3 regions of the Bacillus sp. FDAARGOS_235 genome follow, and region 1 is predicted to be linked to each of the others. Evidence: a T-box and tRNA genes for the amino acid it is inferred to sense, from the RefSeq annotation. Region 1 holds a T-box; the other regions hold tRNA genes.
What was found. The T-box of region 1 lies ahead of leuS (leucine--tRNA ligase). A T-box ahead of a tRNA ligase gene usually reads a tRNA of that ligase, here a tRNA-Leu.
Positions count from the first base shown of each region.

Region 1 (10,150 bases):
AGTGTGGATGTTTCCTACCGCTTCAACTTGGATGTTAACACTTTTTTTATGCTTAGTTAGCTACTACATTATTTCTTCTGGCTTTCGTGTCATTACTGGTATTTGTGTTATATCTGTTGGTGGTACATTGGGATATTTATTGCTTAGCCTATTTGTTTTGAAATACTCACATTGGGATAATCTACTTCCTATATTCACACATTCTTTTTCAGATATTTTAAAAGCCTCTCAACTGTCCATCTACAGTATGACCGGTTTTGAGATTTACCTCATGGTTTATCCATTTGTGAAAAAACCTATGCAATCTCATAAATACGCTCAATACGGGGCACTATTTTCAAATCTTCTATATTTATTTAGTACCCTTTTAGCCTTTGCATTTTTTAGTGAAAAACAATTGTTAAAAACGATATGGTCGCAACTTTCTATGACCCAAGTAATCCAATTACCATTTATAGAAAGACTAGAATATATTGCAATTTCAGCTTATGCACTCGTTATTGTCACTAGTTTCATCCTCCCCTTATGGGCTGCAGTGAGAGGAACTCACGAAATATTTCGCGTAAAACAAAGAGGTGTTTTAATCGCTTTCATCCTTATCACCCTCATTGTTTCACAACTTTTAACAAACAGACACGATATTAATAACTTTATTAGTAATGCATCAAAAGTTAGTTTTTGGCTCATTTATGTATACATCCCAATTCTATTTATTATTGTGTGGGTGAAAAGAAAATGGAAAAAATCAAAAGCAAATTAATACTTATTTCTTGTATAACATTCTTCAGTTTAACTGGATGTTTACAAAAAAATATTATCGATGATGTACAACTTATTCAAGGAAGCGTTTTTGATGTAGCAAAAGATAATAAAATAAAAGTGACATTCGTTTGTCCCATTCAGAAAAAAGGAAATAAAGTTCAAGTTTTTGAAGGCAGCGCAAATGCGGTAAAACAAGTAAAAGCAGACACATCTTTAGAGTCTTCTCAACCGTTTGCTAGCGGACAAATGCGTGTCGCTCTATATACGATAAGACTTGCAAAAAAAGGAATGTCTACTTCATTCGATACATTACTTCGAGATGTGAATATAGGAAACGCTTTATATGTTGCTTTATTAGAGGGGAATGGTACCGAACTTTTAAAAGGCAAATATACAACTTCATATAACGTTGCAATTTATATAAAAAAGTTGCTAGAACATAATATGGAGACCGGTCCTTTACCAACGGATAATCTGCATGTAGGAGCATTCCGTTATTATCAAGAAGGGCAAGACTACTATATTCCAATTTTAAAGAAACATGGTGATAAAATAAAAATCACCGGAATTGGTCTTTTTAAAAAAGATAAATATATCGGTAAAATTGCGCAAAAAGATATGTTCATATTTAAAGGACTGTTAGAAAAACATAAATTAGATTCACATGAATTTAAAACAGATTCTGCGTACGTAATGATTAATAATATTCGTTCTGTTCCAACTTACGATATAAAGATTAAAAACGGAAAGCCTTCTTTTTTCATTCACGTTCATCTTGATGCACGTATTCAAGAATTATCAAAACAAATTAACTTAGAAAATAACAAGAACACAAAAAACATTGAAAAAAATGTACAAAAACAATTGGACGTACAGGCTGCCAAATTAATTAAGCAGTTCAAATCTTTAGGCGTCGATCCCCTCGGGCTAGGAGCAAAATATAAACACCATTATCGCCCCTTCAAATTAGAAGAGTGGAGACAAATGTACAAAGATGTTCCGATTCATATAAAATACACCGTAAACATTACAAATTCTGGTGTAATTGAATGAGAAATGATTGAACTCCTCTCTCCGGCATGATACAACGGATAGAGGAGTTTTTATTTTAGATAGAGAGAGAAGATATTTATGGGGGAGCTTATGTCTAAAAAATTAGTAAAGCCTATTTTAAACGGTATTTTATTTCTCGGCGTCTTTTTATTTGCTCATACATACTTAAAAAATGTTTCCTTCACACGTTATTTACTTGTCGTTATACCGATGTTACTCGTTGGTATGTTCGGCATCGACCTTATTTTATCCATTTTAATAAAAAAAGAAGAATAACGAGCGAGGATGTCTCATAAGTCGAGATTTTTGACTAGATGACATCCTTTTTATTTTCTATTTTGGAATCAGCGCTACAGTACATGAATTTATATCAACGATTTTTCAAATATATCTACCATAACTCAAAATATATCAACGATTCGACACAAAATATCGATTTACCTACAAAAATTGACAATAGTAACAACCCATACTAAGAAGAGAATGTTTCAATATATTTTTAGAACATCCTTTTTTTATTTAATAATCACCTTATGTTACAATGAAATTCGGCACAAAGTGAGAAAGGATGAAACAACATGACAAACGAAAAAGGTTTAGATAAAGGGTACGAGCTTGTTGCAAAAATGCATGAAGATTTCGGACATCCTGTAACAAATACTCCAACAAAACTAACAGAAGAGCGCGCAAAAATCCGTGCAAGTTTTATGCAAGAAGAGCTAGAAGAATTTCTAGAAGCAACTACTGTTGAAGATCAATACGATGCACTTATTGACCTTATTTACTTTGCATTCGGAACGTTTGCAGAAATGGGCGTACGTCCAGATAAAGGATTCGAGATTGTAAACAACGCAAACATGGCAAAACTATTCCCTGATGGGAAACCTCGATTCCGTGAAGGCGACGGCAAAATTTTAAAACCAGAAGGCTGGCAAGCACCAGAACCACAACTTCGTGCTGAAATTGAACGTCAGCGCCAAGAAGCTGAAAAAAACTGCTAGGATTTCCTAGCAGTTTTTTATTATGTCTTTTTTTCTGCAGCTCATTAATGACCCACGTGCCCCGCGTGTCCTGCTGCTCCACTAATACTAGCTGCTCCTGCTGCTGCCCCTGCTCCTCCTGCTCCAATTCCCCCTGTCCAAGGAGACGATTGTTGCTGTTGTTGATATTGCTGATATTGTTGTTGGCCTTGATGATGCTGTTGGCCTTGGTGATGATGTTGACCTTGGTGATGGTGTTGACCTTGATGATGCTGTTGACCTTGATGATGCTGTTGACCTTGATGATGCTGTTGACCTTGATGATGCTGTTGACCTTGGTGGTGGTGTTGACCTTGGTGATGATGTTGGCCTTGGTGTCCATGATGTTGGCCTTGGTGGTGATGTCCATGGTGACCATGTTGGCCTTGATGACCGTGTTGGCCTTGGTGAGTTTGATAAAGAACAGCTTGCGGATGAATGTGGTGGTGACCTTGGTGATGTACTTGTTGTTGGTGATGACCTTGATGGCTGTGTTGACCTTGATGGTGGTGATGACCTTGATGGCCGTGTTGACCTTGATGGTGGTGATGACCTTGATGGCCATGTTGACCTTGATGGTGGTGATGACCTTGATGGCCGTGTTGACCTTGATGGTGGTGATGACCGTGATGGCCATGTTGACCTTGATGGTGGTGATGACCGTGTATGACTTGCGGATACCCACCTACTCCTCCTGCTACAACACCTACTCCTGGTACAGGGAATCCTGTCTGTCCCCCTCCAACGAAAGAAGGAAATGTAGTTGGTACTCCTACTGGAATTCCAGTTTGTGCGCCAGCTACTGATGTCGGAAATCCTCCCGTTAACGTTGGAATTCCAGTTTGCATGCCTGCTACTGATGTTGGAAATCCTCCATGTGCTCCACCCATCCAGCTCGGAATTCCACCGTATCCTTGTTGCCCTGCTCCTCCCATTAACATCATTTGTTCATAACTATCCGATCCACCTCCGAAGAAGCCATGCGGTGCATTATTGTCCATCCCTTTCATTCCTTTCACCCCTTGTTTTCAATTTAACCTACCTTTTGTATCATATTTCCTAGTTAAAAATAGGTGTTTGTCTGCATAAGAATTCCTAACCTTTTTCCTCATTCGTGATAGAATCAATTGACTGATTATTCTTTCACCACTTTAAAAGGAGGCATTTCTATTGAGAAACGTTACAAAAGCTTCAAACGACGATTTAGATTCAATCTTACATATAGATATTGATGTAATCGGAGACGATAGTAGACGAAATTATATTAAACACGCTATTGATGAGGAGAAATGCATCATTGTAAAAGAAGACAATTCTATTTTAGGTTTTCTGACGTATGATACGAACTTCTTTAGCTACACGTTCCTCTCATTAATCATTGTTTCGCCAACAAAAAGAAGACAAGGCCATGCAAGCTCATTAATCTCCTATATGTTAAGTAATTCTCCTACGCAAAAAATTTTTTCTTCAACGAACGAATCGAATGCAAATATGCAAAAAGTTTTTAAAGCGAATGGATTTATGCGTAGTGGAATAATTGAAAACTTAGATGAAGGTGATCCAGAAATTATTTTCTATATAAAAAAGCTCAGAGCATAAAGGCTCTGAGCTTTTCTTTCATTCATTAGTTTGCAACAACGTTAACAAGTTTGCCAGGAACGACAATTACTTTACGAACTGTTTTTCCTTCGATTTGTTCTTTAATTGCTTCAAGTGCAAGTTGTTCCATTTCTTCTTTTGATGCGTCTTTACTCATTGTTAATTTTGCGCGAACTTTGCCCATAATTTGAACAACGATTTCAACTTCATCTTCTACAAGTTTAGACTCATCAAATGTTGGCCAGCTTGCATATGTGATTGTTTCATTGTAACCAAGCTTGCTCCAAAGTTCTTCCCCGATATGAGGTGCAACTGGTGCAATCATTTTTACGAAACCTTCTACATATTCTTTCGGAAGTGTATTAGCTTTGTATGCATCGTTGATGAATACCATCATTTGAGAAATCGCTGTGTTGAAGCGAAGCTCTGCATAGTCTTCTGTTACTTTCTTCACTGTTTGATGGTAAGCTTTTTCAAGCTCTTTATTTGGTGCATCAGTAATTTTCTCACTTAATTCACCGTTATCTTGAACGAATAGGCGCCATACGCGGTCTAGGAAACGACGAGCTCCGTCAAGACCATTTTCAGACCAAGCGATTGAAGCATCTAATGGTCCCATGAACATTTCGTATAGACGAAGTGTATCTGCACCATGGCTCGCTACGATATCATCAGGGTTTACAACGTTACCTTTTGATTTACTCATTTTCTCGTTGTTTTCACCTAGAATCATACCTTGGTTGAATAATTGTTGGAACGGCTCTTTCGTTGGAACTACACCGATATCATATAATACTTTATGCCAGAAACGAGCATATAGTAAGTGAAGTACAGCGTGCTCTGCACCGCCGATATAAATATCAACTGGAAGCCATTGTTTTACTTTTTCAGGATCTACAAGTGCTTCGTTATTATTTGGATCCATGTAGCGTAAGTAGTACCAACAGCTACCAGCCCATTGTGGCATTGTGTTCGTTTCACGACGACCTTTTTTACCAGTTTCAGGATCAACAACATTTACCCACTCGTCAATGTTAGCAAGTGGTGATTCACCTGTACCTGAAGGACGGATGTTTTCTGTTTTCGGAAGAACTAATGGTAATTCTTCTTCTTTCACAGCTGTCATTGTGCCATCTTCCCAGTGGATTACTGGAATTGGCTCACCCCAATAACGTTGACGGCTAAATAACCAGTCACGTAGACGGTACGTTACTTTTTGATTTCCTGCGCTCGTCACTTCAAGCCATTCAATCATTTTTGCGATTGCTTCTTCTTTATTTAAACCATCAAGGAATGCTGAGTTTACGTGTGCACCATCACCTGTGTATGCTTCTTTCGTAATGTCTCCGCCTTTTACAACTTCCTTCATTGGAAGATTGAACGTTGATGCGAATTCATAGTCACGCTCATCGTGAGCTGGAACCGCCATTACAGCACCTGTTCCGTAAGTTGCAAGAACGTAATCAGCGATCCAGATTGGTAATTTCTCACCGTTTACTGGGTTAACTGCGTAAGCACCAGTGAATACACCAGTTTTCTCTTTCGCAAGTTCTGTACGCTCTAAATCACTCTTCATTTTTACAGAATTAATGTAAGCTTCTACAGCTTCTTTTTGCTCAGCAGTTGTAATGTCAGCAACAAGTGCATGCTCTGGAGCAAGTACACAGTAGCTTGCACCGAATAGTGTATCAGGACGCGTTGTGAAAACTGTGAATTTTTCATCTGTACCGTCGATGTTAAAGTGTACTTCTGCACCTTCAGAACGACCAATCCAGTTACGTTGCATATCTTTTAAGCTTTCTGGCCAATCAAGCTCATCTAGATCTTCTAATAGACGATCTCCGTAAGCTGTAATTTTTAACATCCACTGTCTCATCGGACGACGCTCAACCGGATGCCCACCGCGCTCACTCTTACCATCAATGATTTCTTCGTTTGCAAGTACTGTACCAAGCGCTGGACACCAGTTTACAGGTACTTCATCAACGTAAGCTAAGCCTTTTTCAAATAGTTTTAAGAAGATCCATTGTGTCCACTTGTAGTAGTTTGGATCCGTTGTATTTACTTCACGATCCCAATCATAAGAGAAGCCTAATGCTTTAATTTGATTACGGAACGTATTAATATTAAGCTCTGTAAATTCTGCCGGGCTATTTCCAGTATCAAGTGCATATTGCTCTGCTGGAAGACCGAATGCATCCCATCCCATTGGATGAAGAACGTTATATCCTTGCATACGCTTCATACGAGATAAAATATCTGTCGCTGTATAACCTTCTGGATGTCCTACGTGTAAGCCTGCACCTGATGGATATGGAAACATATCTAGTGCATAAAATTTTGGTTTTTCTGTCTCATCTGGCGTACGGAATGTTTTATTCTCTTCCCAATATCCTTGCCACTTCTTCTCAATTTCTTGATGATTAAAGCTCATGAGATACCCTCCTTGAAATTCTATTTATTTTCACCGCCCAAAATACAAAAAACCTCTCATCCCTAGAAAGGGACGAGAGGTTATAGATTCCCGCGGTACCACCCTAAATTAATGTAAAATATACATTCGCTTAGATCCGTAACGTGGATTAACGGCAATTGCTACTATTAGTTTCACAACTGCAACTCAAAGGCGAGTTCATAACGAAACGTGGATTGACTTGCACCGACCGTCAACTCTCTAAACCCGCTTCTATTACTACTACTCCTTTTCACTGTTATTACAAATATGAGTTAATTAAATATATTCTAAAACATGTTACATGTTCCGTCAAACTAAACTGCAATTTTTTCTTCAACTGTTTCTTCTACTTTTACTCGTTTGTCATAAATGCTCGTTGCTATAAGCGCTACTACCAGCATTACCATGATCGCGATAAACAATACTTCCATATTGTATAAATCAACAATTGCTCCGCCGACGACTGGTCCGAACATTTTCCCTACAGTCGCCGCACTATTTACGACCCCTTGATAAAATCCTAATTTATCTTTCGGCGCAAGTATATTTGCAATGGTCGGAACCGCTGGCCATACGAATAACTCACCAATCGTTAATGTTACCATCGCAACGAGGAACATCGTAAATTGCTGCGCTTGACTTAACACAATGAATGAAGCCGCAAAAATGAAAATCCCAATCATAATTTGTTGTTTTAAAGAACGCTTCATCCAGCGAATTAGCATACTAACGAGCGGCTGCGCACAAACGATCATCGCTCCGTTTATCGTCCATAATAAACTATAGTGACGAAGGCTAATATTTAATTCTTGCATATGTGTTGCAATCGCCCCTTGCCACTGTACGTATGTAACCCAGCATAAAGCATATGCTACACACACAATAAGAAGTGCTTTGAATCCCGGTGTAAGTGGCCACCCTTTTTTCGTTTCGACTTCTTTTTGTACCTCTGACCCTTTTTTGTCTTCCATACCACGGAATCCAATAAAAGCAATTAAGAAGAAAACAAAGTATAAAATAAAGTTCGCTAAGAAAATATAATCAAAACGATACGACGCAACTAAGCCACCGCACGCTGTTCCAATCGCAATACCAACGTTTTGTCCAACATACATCGCATTAAATGCTCGTCTTCCGCCCTCTGGCCAAACTGTACCAACCATCGCATACATCGATGGAAAGACCATTCCAGAACCAAAGCCAATTAATGCTAGCCATACAACATATAACGGCCAACCATGGAAGAACACAAGACCTAAAATCGATACGAGTGTAATGACAATTCCTACTAAAATTGATTTATAACCGCCCCATTTATCAAATAAAACACCGCCGAGCAAGTTTCCGATTACACCAGTAAGCGAGTTGATCATTAATACCATTCCAGCCACTGATAAAGATTTCCCTAGATGATCATGCAAATAAATTGTATTAAAAGGCCATAAAAAAGAAGCACCCGTGACATTAATAATCATCCCAGCTACTAATAGCCATACTTTCCTTGGCATATTCTCCCCTCCTATTCTATTTTTTTTCGTTCATATATAACAGTAAAATTGTAGTCGTTTTTAAATAGGAAGGCAACTGATTAATAGTTGATGAAATTCAGATAACGGTATGTTGGTAAATGAAATTATATTGATTGCCACTTAAAAATATATCGACTTACCGACAAAAAAGGACATCAGTAACAATATATAAGAAAGGGGAGGCTACATGAAGTTCATGCAGTCTCCCCTTTTTTATAACTATCCAACTTCTTTTTCTCGCTTCGCACGTTCTTTAGCACTCCATTTAAATATCTTATCTAATAGAGAGTATATTCTCCCAGACTCTTTCGTTAATAACGGACCTAACGATGCTAATATTAAAACGTACAGTGCAGAGAACGGTTTAATCGCTGCCATTAAGCCACCCGCAATACCGATATTGGCTACAATAATGGAGAACTCTCCGCGTGATACAAGCGTTAATCCGATATTCGTAGATGCCTTATGTGATAACCCTGCTTTACGTCCCGCAGCCATTCCAGCGATAAAATTACCGATGAGAGTAATGAAAACTGCTCCTAAGGCCAACCACACGGCTCCTCCAAGAGAAAATGGATCTATACTTAAACCGAAACTGAAAAAGAATATAGCTCCAAAGAAATCACGAAACGGAACGACAAGATGCTCGATTCGATCACTATGCTCTGTTTCAGAAAAGACAAGCCCTAATAATAACGCTCCAATCGCCTCAGCAACATGAATCGTTTCTGAAAAACCAGCCACAAAGAATAAAATAGCGAATATTACGATAATAAAAATTTCGTTAGACGAAATATCTAATACTTTATTTAGGAACGGCGTAGCTTTTCGAGCGATTATAAAGAACAATAACATATAGCCTACTGCGATTAAAACAGATGTAAGAGCACCTATAAATGACGTTGCACCTCCGAGTACTAACCCTGAAACAACTGACAAATATACAGCTAAAAAGATATCATCAAACATAATGATTCCTAAAATTAGCTCCGTCTCTTTATTACCAGATCGCCTTAAATCAACAATTACTTTTGCGACAATTGCACTCGAGGAAATTGTTATGATTCCGGCAATAATTAATGTTTCTAATAAGGGGAAACCCATTATATATCCGTAAAGCAAACCTAATATAAAATTAAGCGATATATGAACAGTTCCCCCAAAAGCAATCGACTTTCCTGATTTAATTAATTTTTTTATTGAGAATTCTAAGCCTAAATAGAATAGGAGGAATATGACGCCAACACGGCCGAGGAAGGAAATTACTTCTCCGCTTTCAATAAACCTTAAATCGATAAGCCCTAAATCTGGGGCATGAGGCCCCACTAGCATACCAAGTATAATGAGAAACGGAATAATCGAAAACTTTAACTTTGCAGCGAGAATTGTTGCAAAAGCTACTAATACTAACGCAGTTCCAACTTCAAAGACTAAAGTATCCATCGATTATGAGTCACCTCCCGCTGAAAGCAACTCATTAATAATTCTCTTCACTTCATGTCTTTCACCCGATAATACGAGCATATCACCAGCCTCAATGATAGAATCTGGACCTGGATTGAAAAATTTCTTCATATTCTTTTTCAAAATAGCAATGATTGTTACGTTATATGTTTTTCGAACATGTAAACTACCAATTGTCTTTTGTACGACTGGTGCGTTATTTTCTATTTTAAACCACTCAATTGATAATCCTTCAAAAGCCATCTCAATCGTGTCTAACGCTTGTGGCC
Region 1 covers NZ_CP020437.2:3,617,637-3,627,786, reverse strand. The annotation lists gene A6J74_RS20800 (spore germination protein) at 1-760, shown strand, start outside; gene gerHC (spore germination protein GerHC) at 736-1,815, shown strand; gene A6J74_RS20790 (hypothetical protein) at 1,906-2,091, shown strand; gene A6J74_RS20785 (pyrophosphohydrolase domain-containing protein) at 2,394-2,816, shown strand; gene A6J74_RS20780 (hypothetical protein) at 2,861-3,844, opposite strand; gene A6J74_RS20775 (GNAT family N-acetyltransferase) at 4,005-4,433, shown strand; gene leuS (leucine--tRNA ligase) at 4,459-6,867, opposite strand; T-box leader at 6,933-7,151, opposite strand; gene A6J74_RS20765 (MDR family MFS transporter) at 7,203-8,396, opposite strand; gene A6J74_RS20760 (cation:proton antiporter) at 8,637-9,860, opposite strand; gene A6J74_RS20755 (cation:proton antiporter regulatory subunit) at 9,864-10,150, opposite strand, start outside.

Region 2 (10,150 bases), 130 kb from region 1:
ATAATCCCATTCATTAAAATCGCCAACAACACTCATTGCTTTCGCATGAGGAGCCCATACTGTAAATCGTACCCCTCGCATCTCATCTTCCGTCACAATATGTGCGCCAAAGATGCTATAACTCTCATAGTACTTTTCTGTATGAAACTCATCTCGTTTCACTTTTTCACAATTTATTACACTCAATATGCTCACCTCACTAAGATGACAGAATTTTTTATACTTTAACTATTTCTGCAAAAAACTGTGATATCCTTGTTAATTTATAAAAAATATTCGTTTTTTTCTTAAAAACGTTGGTTTTTCTTCACATTTCCGTGTAAAATATCGAATTTTGACGAATATTCATTGCAAACGCTTCATTTTCCCCTATCTTTTTTACTATCATTTTTTCTCAACCTCTATTTTATTAGGTTTAGCCTATTTTTCATGCTATTTTCTACTTAAAACCGCAGCAAAACAATCTGTCATAAAAAAATATTTCTCAATATTTTTTGTCATAATTTTATTGAAATGCAAAATTCATCAGCATATACTCGTTCTCAATAAAGAACATTACACTTTCGTAAATATAATTCATACTAGAATACTGTGTTTACTTTACGAACGTTTCATAAAAAATCATATTAGGGGGCTTTCTTAGGTCATTGAAACAAAAAGTAGGAATGGGAGTTGTCACAGCAACGCTTGGCTTATCACTTACATGCGGCGGTGTATTCGCCTACTTCAGTGATTCTGAAACATCTAGTAACTCATTTCAAGCTGGAACACTAGATCTTTCTATTAATCCAAGTGTAATCGTTGATGTGAAAGATTTAAAGCCAGGTGACTTTATTGAAAAAAATTTCACGCTTGAAAATAAAGGGTCATTGGATATTGCAAAAGTAGCACTTGAAACATCCTATGAAGTTACAGATGCAAAGCTAAATAATGACGGTGAAGATTTAGGCGACCACATTATCGTAAAGTTTCTAGTGAATGATGGAAAGCCATCGAATCCAAACGATGATCATGAAATTTTGTGGGAAACAAAACTATCAAAATTAAAAACTATGAAACCTGAGGATGTAGCTACATCTTTAGAACGTCATAACTTAATAGACGGTATTACATCTGGTGAAACAGATTATTTACACGTGCTCTTCTCCTTTGAAGACAACGACCAAGACCAAGATCAAAATAAATTCCAAGGTGATTCCTTACAGCTAAACTGGACATTCCATGCCGAGCAAACAAAAGGCGTGGAGAAATAATTTTTAAAATACAAATTACCGGAGGCCTATAAAGGTTTAAACATTACGCAAGAAGCGAACGGAGTTATGTATTATGACTATTCTCCATACTTGCATAAGTTTTTACCTATTAATGCAGATGGTGACTTTAAAGTTGGCATTACCCCTGAATCCTTTAAAGTAGAAGGACCAATGAACACAGGCGTATATATTTTCGATTATGCAACTGCAGGTCCTGATTATCCAAGCGGTGTAAATAACTATTGGTTTATCCCACAAGGTGCTCAATATGCGAAAACTAGTTATGATAAAAAAGAAGTATACAAAAATGATGAACTTACTGTAACACTAAACGCAAAACACGTAAAACAATTTGTTGCAGGGGAATTTAACGTAAAATTCCTAGAGAAAAATTTCAAATTTGCAAATGCGAAATTGAATCCTGCTTTTGAAAAGCTACTTTCTGAAAAAGGTGTAATCGCAAAAGTGAATGAGCCGAAATTAGAAGCCGGTTCTGTTACAATAGGCGGATCTATCGATGATAAAAACTTCGCCGGATTAGATGGTGATTTCCCGTTCATTGATGTAACTTTCAAAGTAGAAAATGATGAATTTTATGAAGCAAATGCCCAATTAGAATCACCAATTTTTGTTTACTGGAAACAAGGTGAAACAGAACCGAATAGAATGCGTGTACTTCAAGATCAAACATTCTCAGTTATGTCCTTAAACTCACTAGTAGAAGGAAATATTAAACCTGGTGCATTCTTAAATGAACGTGGATATTTAGATGAAAAGCTCGATTATACAAAGCTTGGTGTAAAAGTATATGCAACTGATTCTTACCGTCATAAATTTGAAGGCTCACTAGATAAATACGGATACTTCAAACTGAATGGACTTCCTGTTAATAATCGTGACTATAATTTATACTTAGAAGTACCAGGGCATTTAACAAGCCGTCTAACAACAAAATTAGGTACTGAAAAAGATGGTAAGCTACTTGGCCAATATTATTATGCACGACCTGATGAAAACCTTGCCGGTGATGTAAATGGTGATAAAGTCATTGATATTAAAGATGCTGAAATTATCGCTAGCAACTATGGTAAAAAAGGAGTATCTGTAAAAGGCGGCGACCTTAATAGCGACGGAATTGTCGATGAAAAAGACATTCGTTTCGTTGAAAAGAACTTCTTGAAAAAAGGACCAGATGCATCTAAAGCACAAACAGCTGTAGAAAAATCAAAAAGCGGTACACTCGCAGATATTTTAAAGAAATTGGGCTTAACGCCTAAAAAATAATAAAGTGAAACTTTAATCAGTGGGGGGTTTGTTCATCCCCACTGATTATTAGCCCACACCAATCGGGGTCTTACTGCCCGGCAAATAGCGGGATAAAAAAGAGCACTCTACGTAAAGTAGAGTGCTCTTTTTCTATAAACGACCCTTATCCAGCAAAAGGGGTATATTGGGGATATACAAGGGAAACCGGAAAAGGAATTTATATTAAATTATATAAGTTCAGAGGTAAGAAGCAGTTTCCCACCTCTGAATTATTTAGCAATTATTATAGTACTGGTGCCATTGTTTCTTTTAATACTTTTACAGAATGAGCGAATTTCACTTTTTCTTCTTCATTTAGCTCAAGTTCTACAATTTCACGTACACCTTCGCGGTTAATTACAGCTGGAACACCTACGTAAGCATCTTTCTCACCGTATTGACCTTCAAGGTATGCAGATACAGTTAATACGCTGTTCTCGTTGTTTAAGATTGCTTTAGTTACACGAAGTAGTGACATACCGATTCCGTAGTAAGTTGCACCTTTACGCTCGATGATATGATAAGCTGCATCACGTACGTTTTCGAAAATTTTATCTAAGTCTTCTTGATTGTACTGTTCGTTGTTAGCTAAGATTGTTTCTAGTTTTTGTACACCGATAGTAGCGTGGCTCCATACTGGAAGTTCAGTATCACCGTGCTCACCAACGATGTAAGCATGAACGTTACGTGGATCTACATCTAAGTAGTCACCTAACATGTAACGGAAACGAGCAGAGTCTAAAGTTGTACCAGAACCGATTACGCGCTCTTTTGGTAGACCAGATTCTTTCCAAGTTACGTAAGTTAAAATGTCAACTGGGTTAGTTGCGATTAAGAAGATTCCATCGAATCCGCTATCCATAATACCGCGAACGATTTGTTTAAAGATCTTTGTATTTTTCTCAACTAAGTCTAAACGAGTTTCACCTGGTTTTTGTGGTAATCCCGCAGTGATAACTACTAAATCTGCATCTTTACAATCTGCATAGCTACCGCTCCAAACTTTTGTTGGTGATGGAGAGAATGGTACCGCATGGCTTAAGTCCATTGCTTCCCCTTCTGCTTTTGCTTCATTAACATCTACAAGTACGAATTCTTCAGCTACACCTTGGTTGATCATTGAGTAAGCGTAACTACAACCTACAGCTCCTGTTCCTACTAATACTACACGATTGATACCTTTTTTCATGTTAATTTCCCCTCTCTATTGTTCACATATATTTTTTTATGATTGTTTAAGTAATTAATTAAAATACTAATTTAATGTTGTTTAACTTCTTTACATTCATATTGTAGCACGTATCATTGTGAATTACTTCACAATTTATGGCCTATTTGTGAACTTTTTCACATAGAGTGTAAAGTTATTGGAATAGGTGTGGAATCCATTTCAATGGAGACGTTTTCTTTAGATTGTGAAAGGGTTTTTCTTATGGTTTTTGTCGATAAGTGAAATTATATCGGCGATTATTAGAATATATCGACCGTAACTTCAAATATATCAGCGATTATTGAAATTTATCGATCGTAACTCAAATTATATCAGCGATTTTTGCAATATATCGACTTACCGACAAAACTCGACAATAATGACAACATAAAAAGCTGTCTCCAGTAGATTACTTATTGGGAGACAGCTTCTTCTATATATTATTTATTTTCCGCAGTAGCCCCTAAAACAGCAGCTTTTACGTAATTTTGACCGTTTAATTTTTGTAAATCCACAGCCGTTCCCGTCACAACAACACCGATAACTTTTACATCTTGCTCACTTGGTTTTATTTTCTTTCCTTTTAGGTAGTCATATATACGTTCATATTCCTCATAATACTTTCCCTTTTGCTCCAGTCCATTTTGAATTGCTAAAAGAAAATCTTTTTCCGTTCCATTTCCAAATTCAATATCACCTGGTTTTGCTTTAAAACCGTACACATTATAAGCACTTTCGGTCATATCATCAATAGAATATGATTTTTTATCATCATACGTATCTACCCAATACCAAACAGGATGCACCCCTTCTGGAAGTATCTCTTTTATTTCAGACACTTTATACGGTTTATCAAAAGATATAGCCAATTCAGCTACTTTCTTTTCATCTTTTATTTTCTCTATATCATTTATATAACGATTATATGAAGCAAATGGGAGATAAAACTGCATCTCTCTTTCCATCGTTTGATTATTATACAATTCACTTGTCTTATTAATACGTTCATTCCCCATTACAACATTATCTGATATTGTTAATGGATTTACATTCGATAATCGGCGAAATGTATTCCAAACTTTATACTCATACACTTCATCTTCCCACTTAACAGGTTTCCCTTCAATAACCTTATATGTTTTATACTCTACTGTGCTTTTAAATAAACCGTTAGAAGTAATTGCTACGCCTCTTTCCGTATTAGGTCTTGTAATTTGTCTTATCATATTTAAGTCACGATCCATAGTTAAGTAAGCTCTATTGTTCAATTGTGAAATTACTATTATAAAACCAAAGAATAGAACAATAAAAAGTGAAATCGAAATTACTGTAATTTTTAATAATTGTCTTCGCTTCGCCTTCTTCAACATTTTTGATACTTTACTTGAATCTATATCAAAATCGAAATCATCTCTGCTCATCTTCAAACCTCCCATACAGCTTTTTAAACTCATTGCGAGCCCTATACAAAGAAACACGTACGGTCTCTTCTTTCATCTCTAATACGGTTGCTATCTCCTTATATGAGAGTTCATAGTCATACTTTAATAAAAGAATATGTTTATATACTGGATTCATCTTTCCAAGTATGCTTTGTATTTCTACTTGAAGCTCTTTTCTTAAAAGTGGTTCATCTAATCCTTTTGCTCCAATTAATTGAACAGATTCAATCGGGATTTGTTCAATACGCTGTTGCCTTCTTGCTAGATCACGATGCCTATTAATCGCAACTTGAAATAACCATGTTTTTATATACGTAATTTTCATATTCGGTATAGATACTAATGCCTTATGTATCGTGTCTTGAACGATATCTTCTGCTTCTACTGGTGGTACTCCAATTTTAAGTAAATACCTATAAATGCTTTTAGATGTTTCTATAATGATTTTTTCATACTCCATCGCTCTCTCCTTTCTATTAGTTAGACGATTCAAATAGAAAAAAGTATACAAGAAATCCATAAAAAAAAGCAGACTATCCAAAGCCCACTTTTACACAACAAAAAAGAGATAGCAGATTATGCTATCTCTTTTAGTATGACCCGTACGGGATTCGAACCCGTGTTACCGCCGTGAAAGGGCGGTGTCTTAACCACTTGACCAACGGGCCAATTCTGGCAGAGAAGAAGGGATTCGAACCCTCGCACCGCGTTCGCGATCTACTCCCTTAGCAGGGGAGCCCCTTGAGCCACTTGGGTACTTCTCTATAATATGGCTCCGCAGGTAGGACTCGAACCTACGACCGATCGGTTAACAGCCGATAGCTCTACCACTGAGCTACTGCGGAACAATTATGGTGGGCCTAAATGGACTCGAACCATCGACCTCACGCTTATCAGGCGTGCGCTCTAACCAGCTGAGCTATAGGCCCATAATTGAAAAGCGGGTGAAGAGAATCGAACTCTCGACCAGAGCTTGGAAGGCTCTTGTTTTACCACTAAACTACACCCGCATTAAATTGTAAATGGTGAGCCATGAAGGATTCGAACCTTCGACCCTCTGATTAAAAGTCAGATGCTCTACCAACTGAGCTAATGGCTCATTTTGAAAGTGGTGCCGGCTAGAGGACTTGAACCCCCAACCTACTGATTACAAGTCAGTTGCTCTACCAATTGAGCTAAGCCGGCTTGCGATTTCAAAATGGTGGCTCGGGACGGAATCGAACCGCCGACACGAGGATTTTCAGTCCTCTGCTCTACCGACTGAGCTACCGAGCCTTTATGTAAAAAAATGGCGGTCCCGACCGGGGTCGAACCGGCGATCTCCTGCGTGACAGGCAGGCATGTTAACCACTACACCACGGGACCATTTGGTTGCGGGGACAGGATTTGAACCTGCGACCTTCGGGTTATGAGCCCGACGAGCTACCGTGCTGCTCCACCCCGCGATGATAAAATATTTAATTTAGAAAAAATGGAGGAGGTAGAGGGATTCGAACCCCCGCGCGACTCTCGCCGCCTGTCGGTTTTCAAGACCGATCCCTTCAGCCGAACTTGGGTATACCTCCGAGATATAAACTTTGAGTGGTGGACCTTGTAGGACTCGAACCTACGACCGGACGGTTATGAGCCGTCTGCTCTAACCAGCTGAGCTAAAGGTCCTTATGGTAGCGGCGGAGGGGATCGAACCCCCGACCTCACGGGTATGAACCGTACGCTCTAGCCAGCTGAGCTACACCGCCATAAGTAATATAAAAATAAGTGGAGCCTAGCGGGATCGAACCGCTGACCTCCTGCGTGCAAGGCAGGCGCTCTCCCAGCTGAGCTAAGGCCCCATGTTTTTGGGAATATCGGGAAGACAGGATTTGAACCTGCGACCCCCTGGTCCCAAACCAGGTGCTCTACCAAGCTGAGCCACTTCCCGTTAATAAAAGCGCGCCCGAGAGGAGTCGAACCCCTAACCTCTTGATCCGTAGTCAAACGCTCTATCCAATTGAGCTACGGGCGCATATGGTGCCGAGGGCGGGGGTCGAACCCGCACGGTGGTCACCCACCGCAGGATTTTAAGTCCTGTGCGTCTGCCTGTTCCGCCACCCCGGCATGTCATATTGAAAATTGGAGCGGAAGACGGGATTCGAACCCGCGACCCCAACCTTGGCAAGGTTGTATTCTACCACTGAACTACTTCCGCAAGACATGTTATGAGATATTTTATTAAAAGTGCGGGTGAAGGGAGTCGAACCCCCACGCCAAAGGCGCCAGATCCTAAGTCTGGTGCGTCTGCCAATTCCGCCACACCCGCATATTAATTTATTTAAGAAAAAATGGGGCGACTGATGGGAATCGAACCCACGAATGCCGGAGCCACAATCCGGTGCGTTAACCACTTCGCCACAACCGCCATAGTTACTGGTGCCGACTAGAGGACTTGAACCCCCAACCTACTGATTACAAGTCAGTTGCTCTACCAATTGAGCTAAGTCGGCTAAATGGTGGAGGATGACGGGATCGAACCGCCGACCCCCTGCTTGTAAGGCAGGTGCTCTCCCAGCTGAGCTAATCCTCCATTTGCCTGGCAACGTCCTACTCTCACAGGGACAAGGTCCCAACTACCATCGGCGCTAGAGAGCTTAACTTCCGTGTTCGGTATGGGAACGGGTGTGACCTCTCTGCCATCATTACCAGACTGTATTCATTTAAGACAAGAATTATTGTAACTTATTTAACTTTTAAAGTCAACAAGTTTTTTATATTCTTTCAAAACTAGATAACATTGCTTCATATTATATGGTTAAGTCCTCGATCTATTAGTATTCGTCAGCTCCACATGTCACCATGCTTCCACCTCGAACCTATCAACCTGATCATCTTTCAGGGATCTTACTAGCTTACGCTATGGGAAATCTCATCTTGAGGGGGGCTTCATGCTTAGATGCTTTCAGCACTTATCCCTTCCGCACATAGCTACCCAGCTATGCCCTTGGCAGAACAACTGGTACACCAGCGGTGCGTCCATCCCGGTCCTCTCGTACTAAGGACAGCTCCTCTCAAATTTCCTACGCCCACGACGGATAGGGACCGAACTGTCTCACGACGTTCTGAACCCAGCTCGCGTACCGCTTTAATGGGCGAACAGCCCAACCCTTGGGACCGACTACAGCCCCAGGATGCGATGAGCCGACATCGAGGTGCCAAACCTCCCCGTCGATGTGGACTCTTGGGGGAGATAAGCCTGTTATCCCCGGGGTAGCTTTTATCCGTTGAGCGATGGCCCTTCCATGCGGAACCACCGGATCACTAAGCCCGACTTTCGTCCCTGCTCGACTTGTAGGTCTCGCAGTCAAGCTCCCTTATGCCTTTGCACTCTACGAATGATTTCCAACCATTCTGAGGGAACCTTTGGGCGCCTCCGTTACACTTTAGGAGGCGACCGCCCCAGTCAAACTGCCCACCTGACACTGTCTCCCGGGTCGATAAGACCCGTAGGTTAGAATTTCAATACAGTCAGGGCGGTATCCCACCAGCGCCTCCACCGAAGCTAGCGCTCCGGTTTCAATGGCTCCCGCCTATCCTGTACAAACTGTACCAAAATTCAATATCAGGCTACAGTAAAGCTCCACGGGGTCTTTCCGTCCTGTCGCGGGTAACCTGCATCTTCACAGGTACTATAATTTCACCGAGTCTCTGGTTGAGACAGTGCCCAAATCGTTACACCTTTCGTGCGGGTCGGAACTTACCCGACAAGGAATTTCGCTACCTTAGGACCGTTATAGTTACGGCCGCCGTTTACTGGGGCTTCAGTTCAGAGCTTCGCTTACGCTAACCCCTCTCCTTAACCTTCCAGCACCGGGCAGGTGTCAGCCCCTATACTTCGCCTTACGGCTTCGCAGAGACCTGTGTTTTTGCTAAACAGTCGCTTGGGCCTATTCACTGCGGCTTTCCGTTAAGAAAGCACCCCTTCTCCCGAAGTTACGGGGTCATTTTGCCGAGTTCCTTAACCAGAGTTCTCTCGCACACCTTAGGATTCTCTCCTCGCCTACCTGTGTCGGTTTGCGGTACAGGCACCTTTTATCTCGCTAGAAGCTTTTCTTGGCAGCGGGGAATCAAAGACTTCGCTCCATAAGGAGCTTCCCCATCACAGCTCAGCCTTCACGATAAGCGGATTTACCTACTTATCAGCCTAACTGCTTGGACGTGCACAACCAATCGCACGCTTCTTCTATCCTTCTGCGTCCCTCCATTGCTCAAACGATAAAGAGGTGGTACAGGAATATCAACCTGTTGTCCATCGCCTACGCCTGTCGGCCTCGGCTTAGGTCCTGACTAACCCTGAGCGGACGAGCCTTCCTCAGGAAACCTTAGGCATTCGGTGGACGGGATTCTCACCCGTCTTTCGCTACTCATACCGGCATTCTCACTTCTAAGCGCTCCACCAGTCCTTCCGGTCTGACTTCACTGCACTTAGAACGCTCCCCTACCACTGATACCATTGGTATCAATTCGCAGCTTCGGTGGTGTATTTAGCCCCGGTACATTTTCGGCGCAGAGTCACTCGACTAGTGAGCTATTACGCACTCTTTAAATGGTGGCTGCTTCTAAGCCAACATCCTAGTTGTCTAAGCAACTCCACATCCTTTTCCACTTAATACACACTTTGGGACCTTAGCTGGCGATCTGGGCTGTTTCCCTCTTGACTACGGATCTTATCACTCGCAGTCTGACTCCTAAGGATAAGTCATTGGCATTCGGAGTTTGACTGAATTCGGTAATCCGATGAGGACCCCTAGTTCAATCAGTGCTCTACCTCCAAGACTCTTACACTTAAGGCTAGCCCTAAAGCTATTTCGGGGAGAACCAGCTATCTCCAGGTTCGATTGGAATTTCTCCGCTACCCACACCTCATCCCCGCACTTTTCAACGTGCGTGGGTTCGGGCCTCCATTC
Region 2 covers NZ_CP020437.2:3,490,390-3,500,539, reverse strand. The annotation lists gene glgB (1,4-alpha-glucan branching protein GlgB) at 1-186, opposite strand, end outside; gene A6J74_RS20095 (TasA family protein) at 666-1,253, shown strand; partial or broken gene A6J74_RS30490 (dockerin type I domain-containing protein) at 1,284-2,537, shown strand; gene A6J74_RS20075 (L-lactate dehydrogenase) at 2,803-3,747, opposite strand; gene A6J74_RS20070 (anti sigma factor C-terminal domain-containing protein) at 4,209-5,189, opposite strand; gene A6J74_RS20065 (RNA polymerase sigma factor) at 5,176-5,670, opposite strand; tRNA gene A6J74_RS20060 (tRNA-Glu) at 5,807-5,878, opposite strand; tRNA gene A6J74_RS20055 (tRNA-Ser) at 5,884-5,974, opposite strand; tRNA gene A6J74_RS20050 (tRNA-Asn) at 5,981-6,055, opposite strand; tRNA gene A6J74_RS20045 (tRNA-Ile) at 6,063-6,139, opposite strand; tRNA gene A6J74_RS20040 (tRNA-Gly) at 6,150-6,220, opposite strand; tRNA gene A6J74_RS20035 (tRNA-Lys) at 6,234-6,309, opposite strand; tRNA gene A6J74_RS20030 (tRNA-Thr) at 6,320-6,395, opposite strand; tRNA gene A6J74_RS20025 (tRNA-Phe) at 6,410-6,485, opposite strand; tRNA gene A6J74_RS20020 (tRNA-Asp) at 6,500-6,575, opposite strand; tRNA gene A6J74_RS20015 (tRNA-Met) at 6,579-6,655, opposite strand; tRNA gene A6J74_RS20010 (tRNA-Ser) at 6,683-6,775, opposite strand; tRNA gene A6J74_RS20005 (tRNA-Ile) at 6,793-6,869, opposite strand; tRNA gene A6J74_RS20000 (tRNA-Met) at 6,873-6,949, opposite strand; tRNA gene A6J74_RS19995 (tRNA-Ala) at 6,970-7,042, opposite strand; tRNA gene A6J74_RS19990 (tRNA-Pro) at 7,058-7,131, opposite strand; tRNA gene A6J74_RS19985 (tRNA-Arg) at 7,142-7,215, opposite strand; tRNA gene A6J74_RS19980 (tRNA-Leu) at 7,219-7,307, opposite strand; tRNA gene A6J74_RS19975 (tRNA-Gly) at 7,324-7,398, opposite strand; tRNA gene A6J74_RS19970 (tRNA-Leu) at 7,429-7,509, opposite strand; tRNA gene A6J74_RS19965 (tRNA-His) at 7,533-7,608, opposite strand; tRNA gene A6J74_RS19960 (tRNA-Thr) at 7,618-7,693, opposite strand; tRNA gene A6J74_RS19955 (tRNA-Val) at 7,698-7,773, opposite strand; rRNA gene rrf (5S ribosomal RNA) at 7,778-7,893, opposite strand; rRNA gene A6J74_RS19945 (23S ribosomal RNA) at 7,995-10,150, opposite strand, start outside.
Region 2: it encodes a tRNA-Leu, which carries the amino acid that the T-box ahead of leuS (leucine--tRNA ligase) is inferred to sense. The anticodon was not compared.

Region 3 (7,971 bases), 1.4 Mb from region 1:
TGAACCGGCGAGTTACGATCCCGTGCAAGGTTAAGTTGAAGAGACGGAGCCGCAGCGAAAGCGAGTCTGAATAGGGCGTTTAGTACGTGGTCGTAGACCCGAAACCAGGTGATCTACCCATGTCCAGGGTGAAGTTCAGGTAACACTGAATGGAGGCCCGAACCCACGCACGTTGAAAAGTGCGGGGATGAGGTGTGGGTAGCGGAGAAATTCCAATCGAACCTGGAGATAGCTGGTTCTCCCCGAAATAGCTTTAGGGCTAGCCTTAAGTGTAAGAGTCTTGGAGGTAGAGCACTGATTGAACTAGGGGTCCTCATCGGATTACCGAATTCAGTCAAACTCCGAATGCCAATGACTTATCCTTAGGAGTCAGACTGCGAGTGATAAGATCCGTAGTCAAGAGGGAAACAGCCCAGATCGCCAGCTAAGGTCCCAAAGTGTGTATTAAGTGGAAAAGGATGTGGAGTTGCTTAGACAACTAGGATGTTGGCTTAGAAGCAGCCACCATTTAAAGAGTGCGTAATAGCTCACTAGTCGAGTGACTCTGCGCCGAAAATGTACCGGGGCTAAATACACCACCGAAGCTGCGAATTGATACCAATGGTATCAGTGGTAGGGGAGCGTTCTAAGTGCAGTGAAGTCAGACCGGAAGGACTGGTGGAGCGCTTAGAAGTGAGAATGCCGGTATGAGTAGCGAAAGACGGGTGAGAATCCCGTCCACCGAATGCCTAAGGTTTCCTGAGGAAGGCTCGTCCGCTCAGGGTTAGTCAGGACCTAAGCCGAGGCCGACAGGCGTAGGCGATGGACAACAGGTTGATATTCCTGTACCACCTCTTTATCGTTTGAGCAATGGAGGGACGCAGAAGGATAGAAGAAGCGTGCGATTGGTTGTGCACGTCCAAGCAGTTAGGCTGATAAGTAGGCAAATCCGCTTATCGTGAAGGCTGAGCTGTGATGGGGAAGCTCCTTATGGAGCGAAGTCTTTGATTCCCCGCTGCCAAGAAAAGCTTCTAGCGAGATAAAAGGTGCCTGTACCGCAAACCGACACAGGTAGGCGAGGAGAGAATCCTAAGGTGTGCGAGAGAACTCTGGTTAAGGAACTCGGCAAAATGACCCCGTAACTTCGGGAGAAGGGGTGCTTTCTTAACGGAAAGCCGCAGTGAATAGGCCCAAGCGACTGTTTAGCAAAAACACAGGTCTCTGCGAAGCCGTAAGGCGAAGTATAGGGGCTGACACCTGCCCGGTGCTGGAAGGTTAAGGAGAGGGGTTAGCGTAAGCGAAGCTCTGAACTGAAGCCCCAGTAAACGGCGGCCGTAACTATAACGGTCCTAAGGTAGCGAAATTCCTTGTCGGGTAAGTTCCGACCCGCACGAAAGGTGTAACGATTTGGGCACTGTCTCAACCAGAGACTCGGTGAAATTATAGTACCTGTGAAGATGCAGGTTACCCGCGACAGGACGGAAAGACCCCGTGGAGCTTTACTGTAGCCTGATATTGAATTTTGGTACAGTTTGTACAGGATAGGCGGGAGCCATTGAAACCGGAGCGCTAGCTTCGGTGGAGGCGCTGGTGGGATACCGCCCTGACTGTATTGAAATTCTAACCTACGGGTCTTATCGACCCGGGAGACAGTGTCAGGTGGGCAGTTTGACTGGGGCGGTCGCCTCCTAAAGTGTAACGGAGGCGCCCAAAGGTTCCCTCAGAATGGTTGGAAATCATTCGTAGAGTGCAAAGGCATAAGGGAGCTTGACTGCGAGACCTACAAGTCGAGCAGGGACGAAAGTCGGGCTTAGTGATCCGGTGGTTCCGCATGGAAGGGCCATCGCTCAACGGATAAAAGCTACCCCGGGGATAACAGGCTTATCTCCCCCAAGAGTCCACATCGACGGGGAGGTTTGGCACCTCGATGTCGGCTCATCGCATCCTGGGGCTGTAGTCGGTCCCAAGGGTTGGGCTGTTCGCCCATTAAAGCGGTACGCGAGCTGGGTTCAGAACGTCGTGAGACAGTTCGGTCCCTATCCGTCGTGGGCGTAGGAAATTTGAGAGGAGCTGTCCTTAGTACGAGAGGACCGGGATGGACGCACCGCTGGTGTACCAGTTGTTCTGCCAAGGGCATAGCTGGGTAGCTATGTGCGGAAGGGATAAGTGCTGAAAGCATCTAAGCATGAAGCCCCCCTCAAGATGAGATTTCCCATAGCGTAAGCTAGTAAGATCCCTGAAAGATGATCAGGTTGATAGGTTCGAGGTGGAAGCATGGTGACATGTGGAGCTGACGAATACTAATAGATCGAGGACTTAACCATATAATATGAAGCAATGTTATCTAGTTTTGAAAGAATATAAAAAACTTATTGACTTTAAAAGTTGAATAAGTTAAAATGATTCTTGTCTTAAATGAATATAGTCTGGTAATGATGGCAGAGAGGTCACACCCGTTCCCATACCGAACACGGAAGTTAAGCTCTCTAGCGCCGATGGTAGTTGGGACCTTGTCCCTGTGAGAGTAGGACGTTGCCAGGCAAATGGAGGATTAGCTCAGCTGGGAGAGCACCTGCCTTACAAGCAGGGGGTCGGCGGTTCGATCCCGTCATCCTCCACCATTTATGTCGGAGGGGTAGCGAAGTGGCTAAACGCGGCGGACTGTAAATCCGCTCCTTCGGGTTCGGCAGTTCGAATCTGCCCCCCTCCACCATTTCTTAATTATTGGGCTATAGCCAAGCGGTAAGGCAACGGACTTTGACTCCGTCATGCGCTGGTTCGAATCCAGCTAGCCCAGCCATTAAGAGCCATTAGCTCAGTTGGTAGAGCATCTGACTTTTAATCAGAGGGTCGAAGGTTCGAATCCTTCATGGCTCACCATTTTCAATAAAATATGCGGGTGTGGCGGAATTGGCAGACGCACTAGACTTAGGATCTAGCGCCTTTGGCGTGGGGGTTCGACTCCCTTCACCCGCACTTTTAATAAAATATCTCATAACATGTCTTGCGGAAGTAGTTCAGTGGTAGAATACAACCTTGCCAAGGTTGGGGTCGCGGGTTCGAATCCCGTCTTCCGCTCCAATTTTCAATATGACATGCCGGGGTGGCGGAACAGGCAGACGCACAGGACTTAAAATCCTGCGGTGGGTGACCACCGTGCGGGTTCGACCCCCGCCCTCGGCACCATATGCGCCCGTAGCTCAATTGGATAGAGCGTTTGACTACGGATCAAGAGGTTAGGGGTTCGACTCCTCTCGGGCGCGCTTTTATTAACGGGAAGTGGCTCAGCTTGGTAGAGCACCTGGTTTGGGACCAGGGGGTCGCAGGTTCAAATCCTGTCTTCCCGATTTTCCCAAAAACATGGGGCCTTAGCTCAGCTGGGAGAGCGCCTGCCTTGCACGCAGGAGGTCAGCGGTTCGATCCCGCTAGGCTCCACTTTATTTATTATATGTCTCGGAGGTATACCCAAGTTCGGCTGAAGGGATCGGTCTTGAAAACCGACAGGCGGTGAGAATCGCGCGGGGGTTCGAATCCCTCTACCTCCTCCATTTTCTTTTGAAATGGTTTAGCTACATATAATAATAAAATATTTTTTTTCCTTCATGGAGGTATACCCAAGTTCGGCTGAAGGGATCGGTCTTGAAAACCGACAGGCGGCGAGAGTCGCGCGGGGGTTCGAATCCCTCTACCTCCTCCATTTTTAAAATATTATATTGTCGCGGGGTGGAGCAGTACGGTAGCTCGTCGGGCTCATAACCCGAAGGTCGCAGGTTCAAATCCTGTCCCCGCAACCAAATGGTCCCGTGGTGTAGTGGTTAACATGCCTGCCTGTCACGCAGGAGATCGCCGGTTCGACCCCGGTCGGGACCGCCATTTATGTTGGCTCGGTAGCTCAGTCGGTAGAGCAGAGGACTGAAAATCCTCGTGTCGGCGGTTCGATTCCGTCCCGAGCCACCATTTTTTTTATGCCGGCTTAGCTCAATTGGTAGAGCAACTGACTTGTAATCAGTAGGTTGGGGGTTCAAGTCCTCTAGCCGGCATCATTTAGGGGCATAGTTTAAAGGTAGAACTGAGGTCTCCAAAACCTCCAGTGTGGGTTCGATTCCTACTGCCCCTGTAAAGTATATGGGCCTATAGCTCAGCTGGTTAGAGCGCACGCCTGATAAGCGTGAGGTCGATGGTTCGAGTCCATTTAGGCCCACCATATATTTATTCCGCAGTAGCTCAGTGGTAGAGCTATCGGCTGTTAACCGATCGGTCGTAGGTTCGAGTCCTACCTGCGGAGCCATGGCCCGTTGGTCAAGTGGTTAAGACACCGCCCTTTCACGGCGGTAACACGGGTTCGAATCCCGTACGGGTCATAAAGAAAGAGTCAGCAATATGCTGGCTCTTTTTTATTGTGTATAATCCTCTTTTTTATCATCTTATTTTCCTCAAATAAATAAAGGGATTTAGGAAAAACTATGGTATGTATTAAAAGGAGGAGATAAAAAATGACGCAAGTTAGAGACTTTATGAGTACTCATATTGTACATTGTACACCGTTAGATAATGTATATGAGGCTGCTGTAAAAATGAAGGAAGAATCAGTTGGATTGATTCCTGTTCTTGAAAATGAACAAGTCGTTGGGCTTGTTACTGATCGAGATTTAGTTGTTCGAGGGATTGCTGAAAAACATCCTGGGTCTAATAAAATTACAAATGTAATGACGACAAACATTGTTTCGGTTTCTCCAGATGATTCTATTGAAAAAGCTACAGAATTAATGGCACAGTATCAAATTAGACGATTGCCAGTAGTTGAGGGCGGTCAACTTGTCGGGATGCTAGCATTAGGTGATTTAGCTATAAGAGAAGCGGCAGATGATCAAGCTGGGTTCGCTTTAAGTGAAATCTCGGAACGTACGGAATAAAGTTAAACTTTAATTAGTGAAAGTGTTATTGTCCGCAAATAGTGGGATAAATGATGGATAAAAATCAGATACATTATTCTAGTATATGTGGATTAAACTAATATATTAGCGTGATGTATCTGAGACATTATATAATAAGTACATAGTTAAGGTTTTCGACAGTTTATTTAAATTTTTCATTCCTAATTTTAAATAAGAGAAAAAGTGATATACTGATAGATATAAGTATTATGATAGGTTTTGAATATAACAATATTTATTTTTAGTGTTGTAATAATGAATTAATATTTCCTACGTAGATAAAGTGAAACTTTAATTATTGGGGGTTTTGTCCATCCGCCAATGATTATTCGTTGAACCAATCGGGCTTTTATCGGCAGTTTTATTTCCCACCTAACTTCCTCGCATTCACTGGATTTTGAGGTGGGCGTCTTACTGCCCGGCAAATAGCGGGATAAAAAGGGAAGGGGAATTATATGAGGGCTGTACAGGGCGATCCAAATTGGAATTTGGTTACAGATACATATATAGAACCAAATAATTTTGCTGAATTATTATCTTTACTTGTACCTTGTCACCCAAAAGGTGAAGGAAAAGAGCGAACTATATTAGCATGGAAAGAAAAAGAATTTTATAAAGAAGAAAATTTAGCAGCAGTTATCGTTTATGGAATGAATAGAGTAAAGAATTTACCACAGTTTCATAAAGATGAAATTCCAACCTTAGTACGTATTCTTCGTTTATGTCAAGAGATTGGTTGGTATGAAGAGGCAAATACTTTTATGGTAACACAAGGGCTAGCTGAATTTGTCCAAACTTCATTGGAATATGAAACATGGGATCTTTTGACACAAGCAGTTGCTTTAAACTATTTAGTTATTAAATATCGTGTCGGGGAATTAACAGATGGGGATGTAGAAATTTGGGATAGAGTTAAATTTAATGAGAAATGTATAACAAATTGTAAACATCTATTATCTCAAAAAGAAATATTAGAGTTTACATTCTTCTATATGTGTAAGAGGGCTAAAGCACAGTCAAAAGAGCAGCTGAATAGTGATATGATGAGTCTAGCGATGTATTGTAATACTTTTGTGTATGATTTATATAGACATGACTTGTTGCGAAAGTATCGTAAGTGTACAGATTTTCTATCATATTATGGACCTAGTCAAGTAGTTTTAGCTTGTCAAAGAGCTGTACTTTCTCAAATTTCAGATCGATTAGATCCACTAAAGACAACTCATGTAGATGATTATTTATATGTGATGAAAGAAATGATGGAACATATGACAATAGGTATAATGGATCGATATAACCATTTTATCGGAAAGTTATTATCATACGTGCCATTTTTCGAAATGATTCAAGTTCCACAGCATGCATATTATTGTGAAGAATTACTGTATATTTGTAAGGGCATTGAATATAAAGAGGAAATACTACGCAATTATATATTTATACAATTACATGATTGTTTACCATCATTCTTTAAACTATTTCTTAAAAATAAGCGTTATGCGACGATTCATGATATTCTTTTCTATTGGTGTGACGATGAACAAAGAATGGGTTTAGAGAAAAAATATAATCTTAGTTTTATTTATGAAAAATATGCTTGTGGCTAAACAGTATTTTACATATGAAAAATTAATATAAATTAAAAAGGATCTCAATGTTATGTGAGATCCTTTTTTGTTAGTAAAACAAGGAGAAAGTGATTAAGATGAGAAATAGCATTCCATATAGGAGAAGTTGTGCAGTATAACTTCCTTGTATACCAAAAAAAGTATTTAGTTTTCCGTATAAATTCAATATATATTTCATTGTGTTATCTTTGAAAGATTGGTACACAGTGTCTCCTCTTTCTAAGCTTCTTGTTCATGTTTTTTATTATTAGGGACATTAATGTATCTAGCTATGAATAATAAAACAGCCATAAAGAATACGGGAATTATAGTAGATAAATAAAAGCCATTACTAATAACATTTGTTATAAGGGCACTTAATAGAAAAATAGCATTATAAACATGGGCAACTTTTTGCTTTAGTCGCACTTGAAATGACTCCATCATAATTTCTAGAGCAACAAAAGCAATGATAATAGATAAAAATACAGTGTTTGTATTGTAAATTATTAAACAACAGATTAAACCTAAAAAGGCTAAGTATTCAATGAAGAGAGGTATATTGCGTGGCATACAATTTACCTAACTAAATACGGCAGTGGATTTACTGCATTTGTTTTTTCAAAATTCCATTCTCCATTATGTAATTCGAAATGGAGGTGTTGTCCGTATGAATGACCTGTGTTACCCATATGACCTAGTAATTGTCCAGTTTGTATTTGATCACCAGCTTGTACAGTGCGATCTTTCATATGAGCATAAACTGTTGTATATAATTTCCCGTTTATTTGATGGGCGATGAACACTACATTGCCATAACTAGCTGAATAATATGATTTAATAACTTTACCTGCAGCGGCAGCTTGAATGGAGACGTTACCTTGTGCTGCAATATCTATTCCATAATGCATTTGTTCCCAGCGTATATCAAAGGTTGAGCTGATTTTTCCTTGGGTAGGGAATTTGAAAACTGCTGGAATAGCTGAAGATTGAGCTGTTTGAGCTTGTGATTGCTGTTGATTTTGTACCACATAGTGTTTGGCCACATACCCGTATCCTGTGCCAAAACGAATTTTATACCAAGTTCCTACTGTTTCTACTACTTGTATCTGTGTACCGTTTTGTAAAGAACCAAGTAGAGTACCATTTGTGCTAGCATTGTTACGTACATTTAATTTAGGTGTTGCAACAGTATATTTCGTATCATTTTGAACTGTGATTCCTTTTACTAAGGGCTGCGAACCATTAGATACGAATGCTTTTTGTACATAACCTGTTTGACCGTTATGTGAAATTTTATACCATTCGCCTTGTTCTCCTTGAATAGTCACGAACTTACCATTTGGTAATACATCTAAAATGGAAGATTCTAAATTAGGTTCAGAGCGAACGTTCAATGCATTAGCATTGACGATGTATTGATTAGTAGATTGAAGTTTGTTTTTTTGCAG
Region 3 covers NZ_CP020437.2:2,174,297-2,182,267, reverse strand. The annotation lists rRNA gene A6J74_RS13240 (23S ribosomal RNA) at 1-2,303, shown strand, start outside; rRNA gene rrf (5S ribosomal RNA) at 2,405-2,520, shown strand; tRNA gene A6J74_RS13230 (tRNA-Val) at 2,525-2,600, shown strand; tRNA gene A6J74_RS13225 (tRNA-Tyr) at 2,609-2,692, shown strand; tRNA gene A6J74_RS13220 (tRNA-Gln) at 2,705-2,779, shown strand; tRNA gene A6J74_RS13215 (tRNA-Lys) at 2,784-2,859, shown strand; tRNA gene A6J74_RS13210 (tRNA-Leu) at 2,875-2,955, shown strand; tRNA gene A6J74_RS13205 (tRNA-Gly) at 2,986-3,060, shown strand; tRNA gene A6J74_RS13200 (tRNA-Leu) at 3,077-3,165, shown strand; tRNA gene A6J74_RS13195 (tRNA-Arg) at 3,169-3,242, shown strand; tRNA gene A6J74_RS13190 (tRNA-Pro) at 3,253-3,326, shown strand; tRNA gene A6J74_RS13185 (tRNA-Ala) at 3,342-3,414, shown strand; tRNA gene A6J74_RS13180 (tRNA-Ser) at 3,435-3,527, shown strand; tRNA gene A6J74_RS13175 (tRNA-Ser) at 3,584-3,676, shown strand; tRNA gene A6J74_RS13170 (tRNA-Met) at 3,697-3,773, shown strand; tRNA gene A6J74_RS13165 (tRNA-Asp) at 3,777-3,852, shown strand; tRNA gene A6J74_RS13160 (tRNA-Phe) at 3,861-3,936, shown strand; tRNA gene A6J74_RS13155 (tRNA-Thr) at 3,947-4,019, shown strand; tRNA gene A6J74_RS13150 (tRNA-Trp) at 4,026-4,096, shown strand; tRNA gene A6J74_RS13145 (tRNA-Ile) at 4,107-4,183, shown strand; tRNA gene A6J74_RS13140 (tRNA-Asn) at 4,193-4,267, shown strand; tRNA gene A6J74_RS13135 (tRNA-Glu) at 4,269-4,340, shown strand; gene A6J74_RS13130 (CBS domain-containing protein) at 4,473-4,892, shown strand; gene A6J74_RS13125 (DUF3965 domain-containing protein) at 5,369-6,520, shown strand; gene A6J74_RS13115 (hypothetical protein) at 6,761-7,093, opposite strand; gene A6J74_RS13110 (SH3 domain-containing protein) at 7,099-7,971, opposite strand, start outside.
Region 3: it encodes a tRNA-Leu, which carries the amino acid that the T-box ahead of leuS (leucine--tRNA ligase) is inferred to sense. The anticodon was not compared.